DNA from 4 places in the Anaerosinus sp. genome. Region 4 is predicted to be linked to each of the others. Evidence: riboswitches for the same ligand, from Rfam matches in the RefSeq annotation. Region 4 holds a riboswitch; each other region holds the start of a gene.
The links. A riboswitch is a leader RNA that binds a small molecule or an ion and turns the genes downstream of it on or off. The one in region 4 is predicted to bind cobalamin.

Region 1 (4,188 bases), on a different contig from region 4:
ACAATAAAACCAGAAACAGCTATATGAGCAATTGTGTTGTCACGTAATAAAATTGTATCGGGAAATTTTTCAATCATTAGACTCATCGCTTTTTTATCTGAGATTTCTTGTTCGTTTATTGGTAGATAATGATAGAGTTCTTTAAGAAATTGCACAGCTAAACCTCTTTTCTTTGTAGATGAATATCATTGTAGCATGTTCGTACTGAAACGACAAATGATAAACAAAGATATCTCAGTAAGAGCGCTAGCTCTTACCGAGACCCATAGTCCCGCCGTATAAAAATACGCCCTAAGAGAATAAACTCTCGGGCGTATTTTGCTATGCTTTTTAATTAAATTTTTTTAGCATATCAATAAGTTGCGTTGCGTGAAGCATTTCTGCTTCTGCAAAATGTGCAAACATTTTTGCAGCTTCTGGGTCATCAAATGCATGTGCAAATCGTTGGTAGTTTCTAACTTCCTCTTGCTTTTGACAAAGTGTTTGCTCCATTGTTTTTTTGATATCAATATGACTCAATCAAATCACCTCCTATAGATAGTTATAACCATCTATAAAAGCAATATTTATAAATAGAGTTCTTAATTCAGATGGAGTTTTAACTCCATCTGAATTTTATAAATCGTTATCCAGGGATTTAATCGCTCGCCTGTGCTCAATGGATATAACTCCCGCTTGTAGAAGATGGGAGTCTTAGAGCAGGTTAATTATCGGATAAAGGATGAAGAACCTAAAAATGATTGTTTCCAATTTATTCTTCTTTTCATAAATTATAATAAGGTAGTTTATTTCTGCAAGAAGTACTTATTTGTATACAAAAACAGAGCAGAAGATAATGCAAATCTACGAAAAAGTGAAAAGGGGGAAACTATGAAAAGAAAAATAAAAAAAATCGTCATCAACTTTTTATGTGTGTTACCTCTATGGATCCTTTCCATTTTGACAGCATATGCTTTTCCACCATCATCCACACCACTGTATAATGGGATAGATGCTTTTGGCAATCTCAATGATTAGCAGAGATATGTTTTTTTATGCAATTTTAAAATGATTATTGAGGTGAAAGTAATATGCAACCAGTGACGACAAATCCGTTTTTAAATATAGCAGTCAACATGTCCATTATATTTTTTGTGTTATGGTTTCTTGGCTATGTGTTTCGATTCATTCACACAGAAAATTGGCAATATCGTCGTAAAAGGCTCTGGAAAAAGTGAAAATAAGTTAATGATTGCAATTATGTTAGTTGCCGCGATATTGTCCTCTATTAGTTCTAATAAAGGAACGACTGATGTTATTATTGGCATTTGTTCAGTTGCGAAAATCCCTGTATCTAGGTGGTTGATGCCACTAGCATTTGCTGCTGGGTTTGGTGGGATTATGACGATGATTGGAACGCCACCTAATATTATTGTTACTGGGGCGTTGGAATGGAAAAAGTGGTGCGGGCAAATTCAGATTTTTAAATAACTTTATGTTAGTTTGCATAAAGTTGTTGGTAAAATAAGAATTTTTGTAAAAAAATATATGCAAACACTATTGACATAAATAAATCATAGTGATAAGATAAGCCTTGTTTATGAGAGTAAATAAAATTTCATATATAGAATTAGGTGTCCGAAAGGACTTAATAGGGAAGTTTGGTTAAATGCCAACGCGGTCCCGCCACTGTATTAGGGAGCGAACTCAACAAATGTCACTGGAAAAATTCTGGGAAGACTGAGCGAGCGATGAACTAGAGCCAGGAGAACTGCCTAATTAACAATCACCGTTTGACCTGCGAGCGATGGGAAGGAGATTTATAGATTGCTAAATCTATTTATCTCGACTTATATTTGTCGAGATTTTTTATTTAGTAAATATATATTAACTTTAAATCCTTCTTTGCAATTGTAGGCAAAGAAGGATTTTTTATTTTAGTCAAAAAGTTTTCTCCGCTTCTTAGCTTTGGCGGAGAACATTGCTCATATATTTTATTTTTTATTGTACTGGGCGTATGCCCGATGTTTCCGTTAGGAGACATCCTTTTTCAAACAAGGGAAGGCACTCTTGTCTTCTCTTTTTTAATAAAAACTCTTTAATAAGTTATCAGTGCACTGAGGGAAAGGATTAGGAATATGAAACAAGCAGAAGAAAAAGAGCTACAAGAAACCGAGCTTCCTATGGTTAGCCTTGATGAGTTTGTTGCTCCTGATTATGAGGAGTGGAAACAAGAAGCAATTGCAACGCTAAAAGGTGGCAGTTTCGAGAAAAAATTGTTTACGAAAACCTATGAGGGCATCACTTTAGAGCCAATGTATACGATGGAAATGGCACCGAATCCTGAAGAATTATCAAACTTGCCTGGCATGGAAAATTATATGCGGGGAACACATGAGGGGGGCTATATAACAAAGCCTTGGCTTATTGCGCAACAAATGGATGATGTTATTCCAGCAAAATTAAACAAATTAATTAAACATGAGTTGGAAAAAGGTGCAACTGCCATCAATATTAAACTTGATGCACTTACAAAACAAGGACAAAATGGTGATAAGATTGACAAGCAAATTCAAAAGGGTGGTGTATCAATCAGTACGATTCAAGATATGTACGAAGTTTTTGCTGGATTGGATTTGAGAAAGTATCAATTATATGTCAATTGTGGTGCAAATAATAGCTTGATGATTAGTATGCTCAGTGCAATGTTAAAAGCGAATTCTCAGAAACTTACTGATGTACATGGCTGTATTGGTGCTGATCCAATTGGTGTATTGGTAGCAAAAGGGGAGTTATCTGCATCGTTAGATGATTTATTCGATGAACTTGCAAAAACAGTGAAATGGACAGAAAAAAATGTGCCAGAGTTAAGAACGATTATCTTGGATGGGCAAGTGTATAGCGATGGTGGAGCTAGTGCTGTTCAAGAATTAGGTTATGTTTTGGCTACGGCGATTACTTATATTCGTGAATTACAAAAACGTGGACTAGAGATAAATACAATTGCAAAACAAATGCAATTTACTTTTTCCTTAGGTGCAATGTTCTTTATGGAAATTGCAAAACTTAGAGCAGCAAGACAGTTATGGTCTAAAGTTGTTGAAAGTTTTGGCGGTGATAAAGAAGCACAAAAAATGATTATTCATGCATGTACTGCGAACTTTAATAAAACAGTATATGATCCATATGTAAATATGCTTAGAACAACAACAGAAGCCTTCTCTGCGGTTGTTGGTGGGATTGATAGTTTAGAAGTACAGCCTTTTGATTCAGCGATTCGTTTAGGTGATGAGTTTTCTAGACGTATTGCAAGAAACACGCAGATTATGTTACAAAACGAATGTAATTTATGTCAACCGGTCGATCCGGCAGGTGGATCCTGGTATATCGAGTCTTTAACAAAACAAGTAGCTGAGAAGTCATGGCAAGTAATGCAACAGGTTGAAGTTGACGGTGGCATGATTGCAGCGTTAAAGGCTGGAAAAGTACAAGGCGATGTAAAAGATGTGTTGATGCAGCGCTTCAAAAAATTAGCACAACGTGCAGACCGTGCTGTTGGTGTAAATATGTATGCGAATGTGCTAGAAGAATTGCTAGAGAAAAATGAACTTGATGTAGCTGCGATAAAAGAAACACGGACAAAGCAAATTAACGATTTTGTTAATGATGTTGATGAAAAATTCCGTGATGAAAAATTATTACAGTTAAGACAAAGCATACAAAACAAGTCAGATGATTTCATCAATGTATTAGAAGCTGCATTTAGTGCGGGAGCAACGCTTGAGGATGCAAGAAATATTTTATATGAAAATAGCGATGGTGAAAGCATTGCTTGTATGGTAGAGAAACATCGTTTTACAGAGCAGTTTGAACAGTTACGTGATAAAGCAAAAGCATATGAAGCCGAGCATGGCGAAAAATTAAAAATCTTTTTAGCGAACATGGGGAAAATACCGCAACATAAACCTAGAGCTGACTTTAGTACGGGGTTCTTCGAAGTAGGTGGCTTTGAGGTACTTAAAAATGATGGATTTATGACAACCGATGAGGCTGCCGAGGCAGCGGTAAAATCAGGTGCGTTGGTTGCAATTATCTGTTCAACCGATGATACGTATCCAGAACTTGTTCCACCAGTTGCGAAAAAAATAAAAGCTGAAAAGCCAGAAATGATTGTTATGCTTGCTGGCGCACCAGCACCAGAATATGAAG
Region 2 (4,188 bases), on a different contig from region 4:
AATATTTTTTTGCGTTTTATATACATAAACCGGAATTCCTAGCTCACGTAAAGTCTCAATCATTTCTACTTTAAAAAAATCTGCAACAATAACTAAGTCAGGTTTTAGTGCCAGAATTGCTTCCGCACTATTTCCGTCCAAACGAGCTAAGACCGTTTTACTTTTTTCAACTGCATTTGATATCCCAGGATCATCAACTAAATAAGTTAAAGCTGCGATTCTATCCTCAGATACCAACTCCAATAGGATTTCATCAGTACTGATAGTCAATGAGACAATTCGTTCCGGCTTCTTTGTAAAATGAAGCTTTGTTCCTGTAGAATCTACAACATCATAACCTGTATTAAGAATCGTCGTATTCACATCATCCCGCGTCGATCCACAGCCTCCTAATATACATGCAAAAACAAGTAAAATAAGCACTATGCAACGATTAAATCTTTTCATCTATTTTTATTCCACCCTTAGCAAGAAGGATGAACCGAATGCTTTCGGTTCATCAATGATTTAAAAAGTGTATTCCATCCCTACAAGTACATTTCTGCCCGGTGCACTCCACCATTGCTCATCCGGAGTTGTACTCCAGTTATAACGCGCATTTGAATGCTCAGCATAAAACTTATCAAAGACATTATTCACTTTAATAAAGGCTTTAATATCATCGGTTGCTTGATAATTGATTCCAATATCCCAAACCCAATAGGTATTTGCCGGGAAGAAGTGATCTACCGCATCAGCTGTTTGCGGCCCTGGTCTATCAATTGCCCCGCGCCCTAATACGGAAAGATCTAACTTACCAGCTTTATAATCGAGACCAACGTTCCAAGCTCCCTTCGGAATATACCCGTCAATATTTTCTGCCCTTTGGTCTGTCGGGTCTACATTGGTATGGGTATAACCAACAAATCCACTAAATGCGTCAGAAAATTGCTTTTTCAATTGAATGTCCCAGCCATCTGCTTTTTCGTCACCCACATTTGCATATTTACCGATCTTGCTGATATAGCCAATTCTATCTTCTGAATCACGTTTAAAGATATGTGCAGAAGCCACAAACGTATCATCAATCCGATGATTAATCCCAAACTCAAGCGTATTCCCGGATTCTGGCTTTATGTTCGGGTTTCCATATTTTGCACTATACAAATTGGTCGGAGAAGGCGGAATAAAATATTCGCTATACCCAACATATAAATTCGTTGCATCACTTGCCATATAACCAAGGTTTACACTCGGGGAAGTATGACTGCCAAAACCGGAGTTATTATCATAGCGAATTCCGCTCGTCAGCGTCCAACGGTCATCTATCCCCCACTCGTCTTGTAGATACAAAGCACGATTGGTAAGTTTCACATTATTAAAAGTAACGACTTTATCCTGCGTAAACTCAAAGCCTGCAATCAACGTATTATTTTCATCCCACTGCCTTGTATATTGATCAGAAATTCGATAAGTTTTTATATTGGTGAAATATTTATTGTAATCTGTATCAAAAACACTGTTCATATAAGAGAACTGATTCGTCGATTTATCATCAATCTGAGTATTATAAATCAATTTCCAATTATAATTATCAATACTTCCTTTTTTAAACGCATCTTCCCACAACGCTGTATAACCTTCATCCGCTTTATATCCATCATAAGTAAACGTCAAATCAGATTTTTCACCAATCTCTTTTGTTATTTTTATACTCGTTGTATCTCCATTTAAATGCGCTGGCGTCGTCACACCTCTACCATCTTTAAAATCGCCAAGCAGATCTTTCTGGCGCGAAATTCTCCATGACCAATCTTCATCGTGCCCCTCTGTGCTAAATAAATAGTTTTCCGTAGCATAACTGCCGCCAGTGATTTTTATTTTCGATTGATTGTGGTTGATCTTCTTCGTGATGATATTGATAACACCACCTTTTGCATCAGAGCCGTATAATGTTGATGCAGAGCCTTTCAAAACTTCAATACGCTCTACATTATCTAAGTTTTTAAACATCGTAGCCGAAAATTTATTGCCCGCTGCATTCATTTTAACCCCATCAATTAATACAACAATTTCATCTGCGCCATTAATTTTTAACCCATTGCTATTATCATAGCCAGCTAAACTATAATTGGCGATTGTAACGCCAGGAATGGAACGCAACGCTTCCGACAAATCCGTATAATGATTTTTAGCAATATCTTCACTTGTAATTACATTGATATTCGCATTGACCTTAAATTCATTCACAGGTGTTCTTGTTGCAGTTACAACAACTTCATCAAAGAAATATGAAGCTATCGCTTCTTGGGAATTTTCTTCAGCAAAGGCTGTATTAGCATAAATAAAGCTTGTCGCTAAAGCAATTGTTGGCATAAGTATCGCTGCCAGTTTTTTTGATTTTGAAAATTTTCGTTTCACGTATTTTGACCTCTCCTCAATTTCATTTCACTTCAACGAAAAACCATGCTATTACGTGAAAAAGCCTTTTCGCAAAAGCAAAAAGGCGTTAAATTCCATATCTATACCTACAAATGCATACAGCATTGTATAGTTACAGTATCTTTCACCTTCCTATCACTCGTAGGATTTCATGGCAAAATGAATCTAGGCAGTTCTTCTGACTCTGTATCATCGCTTCCCCACGCCTTCCCAGAATATATCCAGTGACATCTTTGTGGAGTTACTCCCCATTACAGCGGCGGGACCGTACCGGTTTTTCACCGATTTCCCTATTAAGCCTTTCGGCACCTATCTTCTCAATATGAATTTGTCGAAATGATTGCATCGTTTTCCACCATACACTATATAGTGGTCATACAGTCAAGATTTTTTAATGTTTTTTATTTTCCAACTTTTGCCGGATGTAAGTAAGCAATCATATGAAACACTTCTATCACTTCCGCCATAAAGTGCTTCCATCCCAAAACACCTGCATAGGGACGTTCTGCAACAGGAACACCTTGCATTGGCATAAGAAAATTTTTAAAAATCATCCGATCGTATTGCCCAACTTCCAATCTCGTTTGCCAATCTCCAAGGACAAGCGAAATACCTGCTTCTTCAACAGATACAGCACTTGGTTGCACCTGCCAGGCGCGTACGCCTTGAATCATTGGATATTCTGCTTTATTCGGGCCTTCTATTTTGAGATAAATATCATTAAATTCAGGAAACTCTGTTTTTAGTGCTGCTACGATTCCATAAGCAACTCCGTAAGGAAGCGTTAAATATACGTCGCCAAAGCCAAAGTTTTTACAATCCGCTTTGAGCTGAAAAATTGCTTGATCCAGCTTTTCTTGATTGATGTCGATTTCTGTTTCTAGTTTTTCTGTGCAGATATTGATCTGTAATTTTTCTGCAATCCGATTTAACCAGGCAATGGAACATTGCATTCCATAAGGTGTAGGCGCAATAAGGTAATCTTGCCCCCATTCTTCTGCTAACCGTTTTGCCGCTTCAACTCCAAGTTCCGGAGCTAAAACAATATTGCAAGCAGCCAATGGCAATTGCATCATCTCAGCTAGAGAAGTTTCATCTGCACCAAGGCAAACACCAACTTCAATCCCAGAGGATATAAGCATTCGCTTGATTTCAGCTAAATCCCCTTGCCAATTGGGATAGTTATTGCACCAGCCAAAAAGATTTACGCGATTTTTCCGCACAACTTCTTTTTTAACTTTTACCTTTGCAGTAACTAAGTCAAGAATTTTATCTAATGCTTCCTGATACCCTTCCCAAAATTCTCCCTTAAGTCCGCCTGCATCAACCGCAATAATCTCACAAGCTAAATTAGCTCTATGACAAATCCCCTGAATGTCATCACCGATTAAGCTGACTGAGCAACTGTTGATGACTGCAATCATTTTAGGATTACATTCTTTTTTTACTTCTTCTAACGCCAGCAAAAGCGCATCATCTGCGCCGTACAACAAATCGATTTCCTTTACTTCACTACAAAAGATTCTTCGCTCATATTTTTTCTCGACTCTTGCCATCTCGCGTTCGGCAATCGTTGCACACCAACGAGGCCCGTTTATCAAAATCACACAATCTTTTAGACTTAAAAAAAATGAGGCTGCGCCCGCCATTTCACAACGACTTTTACACGGCAGCCACCGCTGCAATTTCTGATTAGTATTCATATAGAATCCTCCTGCCACGTCCATGAATTGCCATAGATACTTTATTTAGCAGATTTTCCAGACC
Region 3 (4,188 bases), on a different contig from region 4:
AAACAGCCTTGTTTATATTAGAAAAATAGGGCTGTTATCAGCCCTATTGCTTTCATCATAAAGTGCGAATTGATGATTAGAATGAATATTGAACTCCAACTTGGAAGTTACGCCCTGGTGCTGAATACCAACTACCATCTGGATCCATATCATAACATTGATCTGTATAGAATTTATCAAAGATATTATTCACACGAATAAACGCTTTTGCATTGTCTTCGAATTGATAATTGATTGCTGCATCCCAAATCCAGAAAGAGGTAAATTCATCGGCTATATTTTTCCCTTTGCGCCCTTCTCTATCAATAATGCCTCTGCCGTTAAGCTGCATATCAAATTGATCCTTTTCGTATTTCATCCCGAGGTTCCAAGCACCGCGCGGTAAATATCCATTCCGATTTGGATTTGAAGATGCATTTTCCGGATCAATATACAAATGCGTATAGCCTACATTGGCACTAAAATTATCATTAAATTGCTTTGTTAACTGAACATCCCAGCCACGGGCACTTTCTTCCCCAACATTGTAATATTTATAGGTGTCCGAATTAAATCCGATCATATTTTCTGCTTCTCGCTTAAATATATTGAAACTACCCGTGAAGGTTTTATCAAATTTGTGATTCACACCAAATTCTATTGTTTTTCCTGTTTCCGGTTCTAAATTTAAACTTCCGTAAGAGGAATATAACTGATATTGATTTGGCGATATAAAGAATTCCTTATAACTCATATAGTAATTTGTATTGTCACTCGCTTCATAACCTAATACAACACTTGGCGTATTGTGGTGTCCATATACGGAATGATTGTCTGTCCGAATCCCCGTCGTTAATGTCCATTCATTATTCATATGCCAAGCATCTTGCAAATAAAAGGCACGATTTGTAATCGTTCGATCTCGCCAAGCATCTGTATAACCATAACTTGTACTAGAATAATTCTTGATCTTATCTTGATAAAAATCAAAGCCGCCTACTAAGGTGTGATTCTCTGTTGTATAAGTTACCTGGTCACTGATCCCAGAAGTCTCTAAATCCATTAACCATACGTTCATTGGATCATTATAGTTATCGTTAAGATAGTTTTTATTTTGATATAACGAAATCTGATTTACTGCTTTTTCAGAAATACGATTTGTGGATAAAATACTCAATCTCTTTTGGTCTTTTTCACCTTCACTAATTTTCGTTTCATGAAGACCGCCATTTTTCGGGCGTAAATAATCCGATTGATAAGATTCGTAAGTAAATACTAGCGAAGTATCTTCATCAAAATCTTTGCCGATTTTAAAATTAAAATCGTTTGCATTTACTTCATTTTGAATTGTATTGCTGCGCCCATCCTTAAAATCACCACTAATATCTTTTTGCGCAGCAAGCATCCAATAAACATTGTCATCCGTTCTTCCCGTATTCAAAAAACTATATTGTTCCTTACCAAAACTGCCACCTGTAATTTCTAAGGAAGTTTTATTATCACCTGCAGAGACTTTGCGTGTAATAATATTAATTACACCGCCAGAGGCATCTGAACCATAAAGTGTTGATGCTGAACCTTTTAATATTTCAATTCGTTCAATGGTATCCATATCTACTACTTCTGAAGCATTAAATTTTGAGAAAGTACTACCATTTGTATTTACTCTCATTCCATCAATAAGAACTACAATATTTTTTGTTCCATTAATATAAATACTGTTTGAAGTATAATTTCCGCCACCGTTTCCATAGTTTTGAATAGTAACACCTGGAACATCTCTAAGCACATCCGTTAAGTTTGCATAATGATTTTTTTCTAACATTTCACGCGTAACAACATTGATATTTGCAGGTGCTTTAAAAGCACTCTGTTCCATTTTAGATGCTGTAACAACAACATTGTCTAGCGTATATTCATCTAAGGTAGCGGCTTCTACACTTGGCAATGCTAACGAAACAAATGTAGTACAAGCAATCGCGGCTAAAATTGTTCTTTTTCGTAAAAAATCCCTTTTCATTGTAGATTCCTCCAAAAATAATTAATAGAAAATAATAAAAAACTCTGTCACGCGATTTGCGTACAGAGTTTTCATGCAAAATAAACAGTATTCACTGTATATCTCCCATCCCTGTCGCTCGCAGGTCTAACGGTATGATCATGCAACGGCAGTTCTTCTGACTCAGATTCATCACTTCTCCAGCCTTCCCAAGATTTCTCTCAGTGACATATTTGGAGTTGCTCCTCTTTACAGCGGCGGGACCGTACCGGATTTACACCGATTTCCCTATTAAGCCCTTTTGGCACCTATTGCGCGATTATGAAATTCGTTTTTCATCATAAACTATATAGTGGCTATATAGTCAAGCTTTTAAAAGCATAAATTTATATTTTTCTCCAATTAACTACAATGAATTGCTGTCCGCTTCAAACTACATTCCGAAGGATATGCCATTTTTGTTTTGCTACCATACCATCTAGCAAAACAACCCCCGCCACACAACGAAAAATCATTGCACTCTAAGCAAAAATGCAAACTATTTTTTATTAACTCTGCAACCTTGGCTTGTTTTTGTCTATCCACACCCGTTTTAATATTTCCAATATAAAAGTCAGGATTACCAACCAATGAAGCACAAGCATAGATATCTCCAGTTGCATCAACATAAATTGCAGCACCATTCATCGCATGGCAATGCGCAAAGGTCGTTAAGCTGCCTTTTTTTAATTTTTCCACGCGCTCTAACTGCGCAAACAATATTTTACGTCCTGTTAGTTCTTCAAGCTTTTCAGCTAAGGTAAACGCTTTCTCTAATCCAGCTTTTACGTCTTGAGGTTCTGCCGCTTTTATCTCTGCACCGCGTCCTTGTCCTCTTAGTAAATCAAACCCAATTCGCCTTACATTTCCAAGGTAATAGGCAAGCTCTACAATCCCTGTTAATTTATTTACATTTTGAGCTGTCACAACACAAGTCACACCGATTTGGATAGAATGATGTTTCAAAATTTCAATTCCATTTAAAATCGCCTGCATACATCCACTACCATTTGGAAAACATCTCTGCCTATCATTTTCCTGTGTTCTCCCATCTATGCTAACGCCAATTGCAACTTTTCCTTTTTTTAAGATTTTCGCGATTTTCTCAGTAATTAACGTTCCATTTGTTTGCACCTGCATTAATGCAGGAATTTTATTTTCCTGAACATATTCAATCACCGCTTGAATGACTGGAAAATTCAGCAGCGGTTCTCCACCACTAAATTGAAGGATAAACTTCTCCTTACTTCTTGCAGCAATATCTACTGCTTGAATCGCTGTCTCAACTGACATAAAATCAGCAGCATGTTCATTTGCATAGCAATACTTACATGATAAATTACAAGTACCGGTTAAACTAAGTAATAGCATCTTTGTCGATGTTTCAAATTGATTTAAAAACCCCATTTTTCTGCTCCATTAAATGCATAAATTCATTTGTTGTCATTACTTTTACTTGTGATTGCCGTATTAATACATCGTATAAGCGTTTTGCTTCCCCATTTGTATAATCACGTTCTTCAATCGGTGTATCCTCCAAAACAATCAATTGTTTTGCAATAAATGCATCTTTTAAGTTCATTAAATTATTTATTCCATAGGCAATATTACAAAGTACTGTAAAGGTTGCATGACCAATTAACACGCGATTTTCCTCACTATTTGATTCATCGATAGGAGCAAAAGCTTCCTTATAAATCACCTTTGCATTAAATGCAGACGCTACAATTGCGTCTCCATCTCCAGTTGATAATACCCCCGTACTAATCTTATAGTGCTGTTCATATAACTTTCTTATTAAATCCGAAGCAATCCCGCCTCCACTAATAATGTGAATCCGTTGCTTGCTATCATTTCTGTTCTCTTTATGATAAGTATAGATATCAAGCAATCCCGATACATAATTATTAAACACTGCTGCATTCATCTGATACGCTTGATGTAAATTACCAGTAGTGATTACTTCTTCTGGTAATCCATCCGCTAAAACGTTACCTTTATTCAGTAAAATTAATCGAGAACAAAATTTTGCCGCCAAGCGAATGTCATGAACAACAATCAAAATAGTTTTTCCCTGACGACAAAGCTCTTTGCACTGACGAAAAATCTCTTCTTGATACGTTAAATCGAGACTAGCCGTAGGCTCATCAAGAAAAATCAAATCCGTTTCT
Region 4 (4,188 bases):
ACCATGTGTACTTATTCTTAGGTCATTATGATGCAAGTTATGGAAATTTAGTTGGTGGTGTTTATCATACGACACTGGCAAATTTAACAACGCCAAGTACTTGGACAAAGATTATTGATGTAAATTCTATGGGGTATCTATGGGGAATTCATGCGGATGGTTATCGCTTGTGGTTTGTTAAAGGAACGCCAATTGATGTTTTTGATGGAACGCCAACTACAACAGTTACAGCAAGCAAAGCATTCAGTATTACCGACATGAGCGATTTTGATGGTGGTAATTTGAACTCAGCTTGCTTTATTGCACCAGATGTGGCTGGGGCAGGAAAGCTGAAAGCTGCAGGCGTTTCTGCACCAACAGCATCTAAATCCCTTGCTTCACATATTCGCTTAGCGCGTGAAGCATGTGAATTAGCAGAAAAATGTAAAAAACAAAGAGTGTGTGCGTTTGATATAGAGTGTTGAAAAGTGTTAGGGAAAAGTTAGACCTAGGCTTTTTAGTGTCTAGGTCTAACTTTATATTTAAATGAGAAAGCCAAGAGGAATAGTGATGAAAAAATGGTTTCTAGTGGGTGCTTTTACTCTGTTATGTAACATGTTTTTTTCTGTAGGTTTTGCAATGGAAGAAAATAAAGATTCAGCAATAGATTGGGAAATTAGCGTGAAGGAAAAGCTTACACCAGAGGAGATAGAAGCAATGCGCTGGACAGAGGTATTTCAAAATGAATTGGCGCAATATTTTTTCGAAGTGAAGTCGATTCAACCAGACAGCGCAGATAAAGATCAAGTGCATGTTACTATAAAAGCAATCTATAAGGATAAAGCGGTGATTAAAAAGCTAAATGAACAATATCAAAAAAAAATGGAGGGAGAAGATAGCATAGCTTATAGTGAGATGCAGATGATTTTTCAGCTTCGTAAAAGAATGTATGCAGTGAAAAATTTAAAATTGTATAGCTCCAAAGGAGTGCTTATCGCGGAGCAAACGAAAGCAGTAAGTTTTGTTCCTGTGCCAGTGAAAACTTTTGCAGATACGATGTACGATTTTGTCAGGAAATGTGCACAAAATTAATAGGTATGAAATGACAAAAGAATTAGAAACTTATTGTAAATAAAATGACTATATTGGGGAATGAAAGAAGTATTTTTATAAAAGATAAGATGAATGATAAAAAAATCTACAGATAATGTTGCTAAATAAAAACAAAAGGAGTATACTCTTATTTTGTAAGAAAATGAAAAGTAATACAAAAATGAATAAAGATGGAATGGGTGTCGAAAGACTTAATAGGGAAGTCCGGTGAAAAACCGGTGCGGTCCCGCCGCTGTAACAGGGAGTAAGGCTACATGAATGTCACTGGGAGAAATCTTGGGAAGGCGTAGCCAAGCGATGATCTGGAGCCAGAAGAACTGCCTATTTAACAATCACTGTTAGACCTGCGAGCGATGGGAAGGGGATTTCTGAAATTTGTTGATATGATATTTTTATGTTGATATTGTTTTGGATTCCAAAGTCTTCTGTCTATCGTAGGTGGAAGATTTTTTTATTTTTAAATCCAGAGACATTAAATTAAAACATGATGGTATCAGATAGGGGTTCTAGTAGGATTTAAAATGTGAAATTTTGTCCGTAAAAAATATATAACGAAGAAATGGGTGTCGAAAGACTTAATAGGGAAGTCCGGTGAAAAACCGGTGCGGTCCCGCCGCTGTAACAGGGAGTAAGGCTATATGAATGTCACTGGGAGAAATCTTGGGAAGGCGTAGCCAAGCAATGATCTGGAGCCAGAAGAACTGCCTATTTAACAATCACTGTTAGACCTGCGAGCGATGGGAAGGGGATTATGAAGCATAGGTTTATTTCCTATGCATTCATATCACTTCTGTCAAACATGGCAGAAGTTTTTTTATTGAATTTTATAAGTAGGGATGAGATTGAAGAAGATGGATAGTAAATGGTTATATCAAATCAAAACGAAAAAAAAGCGCCGCTATCAAAATATAGCAGCGTGCGTAGTTTGTACGTTAGCCTTGGGCTTTGCTACACCGGCTGGGGTGGTATGGGCTGATGAAGCAGAGAAAGATATTGAAAAAATATCAAATACAGAGAATGAACTAGACCAGTATACGTTAGATACTGTTACTGTTGAAGCAAAGCGCCCAGATTGGGAGTCAAAATTATCTCCAGGCACAGTAACTGTGATTCGTCCTGACGATTACAAAGGTGAGCAGAAAACATTGCCGGAACTCTTAAAAAAGGTTCCAGGAGTACATGTGCGTGAAGTAAATGGGAAAGGTCAGTATACGACTGTAACAGTTAGAGGTTCAACAGCGGCGCAAGTTGGGGTTTTTCTAGATGGGGTTTTATCAAATTTAGGTGGAGATGCAGCTGTTGATATATCTACAATTCCCGTTGATAATGTTGAGCGGATAGAAGTATATCGTGGTTATATACCAACTCGTTTTGCTGGAACTTTTATGGGTGGTGTTATCAATATAGTAACGAAGAAACCCACCAAGGCAAATATATCGGCAGAAGTTGGCAAATCCTCTTATGGTGGTACAAGGGCAGCTTTGGAAATAACCAATCCATTAGGTAGTGGTAGTTTGCTGATTGGAATTAACCATGATGACAGTGATCAAAAATTTAAATATGAAAATTATGCAGCTGGAAGAAATATATCGGATGCTCAGTTAAGCATAAATTCGTTGCAAGAAGACGTAAATGATTTTAATCCCAAAATGATAGATATGTTAACAAGCGGACGCAAACCGCTTATTTCTATGAGTGATACAGATAAAGATTACTACAAAGCCAATCCTGATGCGTGGGTAGAATTTATTAGAAACACAGGTGACAATAGCTTAAGTCATGCGATAGAAGATAATGCAAGAAATGTAGCACAAAAGTCTGATATGAGTACTTTTAGGCAAACGATGATTGACATGGGCATCAAAGATAAATATATTGCTGAGGGATATCCTGAAACTGGATGGACGAATTGGTGGGATTATGCCGGTGAGGACTGGAATCACCATGGTAGTGAAACAGGGATTATAAATGATAATGTAAAGAATCAAATTATTGATACATATGTGCAAAATACAACGCCTAAAATTATTGATGAATGGACAACTATTGTTGATCCGGATAAAAGTACGTCATTAGCAAGTTCGAAAGAAGACTTAGAAGCGGCGAAAAAGAAACTTAAGGCATTGCAGGATAAAGAAAGATACCGCAGATATAACGATTATAAAAAAGATAGCGCTATTATCAAATGGCAGGACGATAACTTTGTGATTAAAGGAAGCTGGAACAAACTGCAAAGACATTTACCTGATAGTTTATGGGGAGATAGTGTTAACGATGCAGCCACGAATGCATTAGTAGATACAAAAGATATTTTTTATGCGTCAAGTCGTAAACAGGATCTTGAGAATAGTGAAATCCTTTTACAAAATAGGGCGCAATATAAAAAGTTGGAATGGGGCTGGATGATCGACTATCTTCATCAAGATAAAAAATATAAGACGGAACATATGTTAGATTATCCTAATAACTTTAGGTGGAATAATATTCCGCTAAGAGAGTGGAGTCATTATCAATCTGATAAATATAATGTACAGCTTGATGGAAATTATCAAATTAATGATAACCAGATGTTAGAATATCAGTTTAACTTTTCTCATGAAAAGTTAAACATTAAAGGTTCGTTATTAGATAAAGTTCTTGGTGATGATGTTATAGGAAATATATTAGGACAAACTCGTAACAGATATGAGCAAGATTTATTTAATGTGCAGATACAAGATGCGATTACATTGGATAAAGAAGGTACATTCATATTGACTCCAAGTATTCGTTATAATCAATCAAAAATTACTGGGTTTAGTGATGGAAAACGTTTTCCGGTAAATCAAAGTAATAAATTTCATTGGTTACATCAAGAAGATAGTCAGACGGATGGCAAATCTACTTGGCAATTAGCGTTGAAAAAAGATTTTAATGATAGCTTTAGTCTTCGCATGACAGGTGGTACTTATTATAGACTGCTTAATATGTATGAAATTGCCGGTGATGGTGCTGGAATTTTGCCGGCGTCACGAGATGGAAGTAGTTCAATTTTTCCATTGCCGGAAGAAGGAAAGCAGTTTGATATTAGTGCTTTATGGAACGGTAAAACCTTGG

Region 1: another riboswitch for cobalamin. It lies ahead of ACWZFG_RS02225 (methylmalonyl-CoA mutase family protein); the one in region 4 lies ahead of ACWZFG_RS00775 (TonB-dependent receptor).
Region 2: another riboswitch for cobalamin. It lies ahead of ACWZFG_RS02405 (TonB-dependent receptor plug domain-containing protein); the one in region 4 lies ahead of ACWZFG_RS00775 (TonB-dependent receptor).
Region 3: another riboswitch for cobalamin. It lies ahead of ACWZFG_RS02275 (TonB-dependent receptor plug domain-containing protein); the one in region 4 lies ahead of ACWZFG_RS00775 (TonB-dependent receptor).

The regions. Positions count from the first base shown of each region.
Region 1 is NZ_CBDNNH010000003.1:10,837-15,024, forward strand. Features, by position in the region: gene ACWZFG_RS02210 (NUDIX hydrolase) at 1-155, opposite strand, end outside; gene ACWZFG_RS02215 (ferritin family protein) at 331-519, opposite strand; gene ACWZFG_RS02220 (SLC13 family permease) at 1,153-1,470, shown strand; cobalamin riboswitch at 1,595-1,772, shown strand; gene ACWZFG_RS02225 (methylmalonyl-CoA mutase family protein) at 2,118-4,188, shown strand, end outside.
Region 2 is NZ_CBDNNH010000003.1:66,252-70,439, reverse strand. Features, by position in the region: gene ACWZFG_RS02410 (ABC transporter substrate-binding protein) at 1-447, opposite strand, end outside; gene ACWZFG_RS02405 (TonB-dependent receptor plug domain-containing protein) at 508-2,400, opposite strand; cobalamin riboswitch at 2,573-2,749, opposite strand; gene ACWZFG_RS02400 (nitrogenase component 1) at 2,823-4,124, opposite strand; gene ACWZFG_RS02395 (nitrogenase component 1) at 4,114-4,188, opposite strand, start outside.
Region 3 is NZ_CBDNNH010000003.1:23,008-27,195, reverse strand. Features, by position in the region: gene ACWZFG_RS02275 (TonB-dependent receptor plug domain-containing protein) at 77-1,999, opposite strand; cobalamin riboswitch at 2,130-2,306, opposite strand; gene ACWZFG_RS02270 (radical SAM protein) at 2,381-3,424, opposite strand; gene ACWZFG_RS02265 (ABC transporter ATP-binding protein) at 3,402-4,188, opposite strand, start outside.
Region 4 is NZ_CBDNNH010000002.1:96,993-101,180, forward strand. Features, by position in the region: gene ACWZFG_RS00765 (hypothetical protein) at 1-464, shown strand, start outside; gene ACWZFG_RS00770 (hypothetical protein) at 550-1,071, shown strand; cobalamin riboswitch at 1,253-1,431, shown strand; cobalamin riboswitch at 1,637-1,815, shown strand; gene ACWZFG_RS00775 (TonB-dependent receptor) at 1,929-4,188, shown strand, end outside.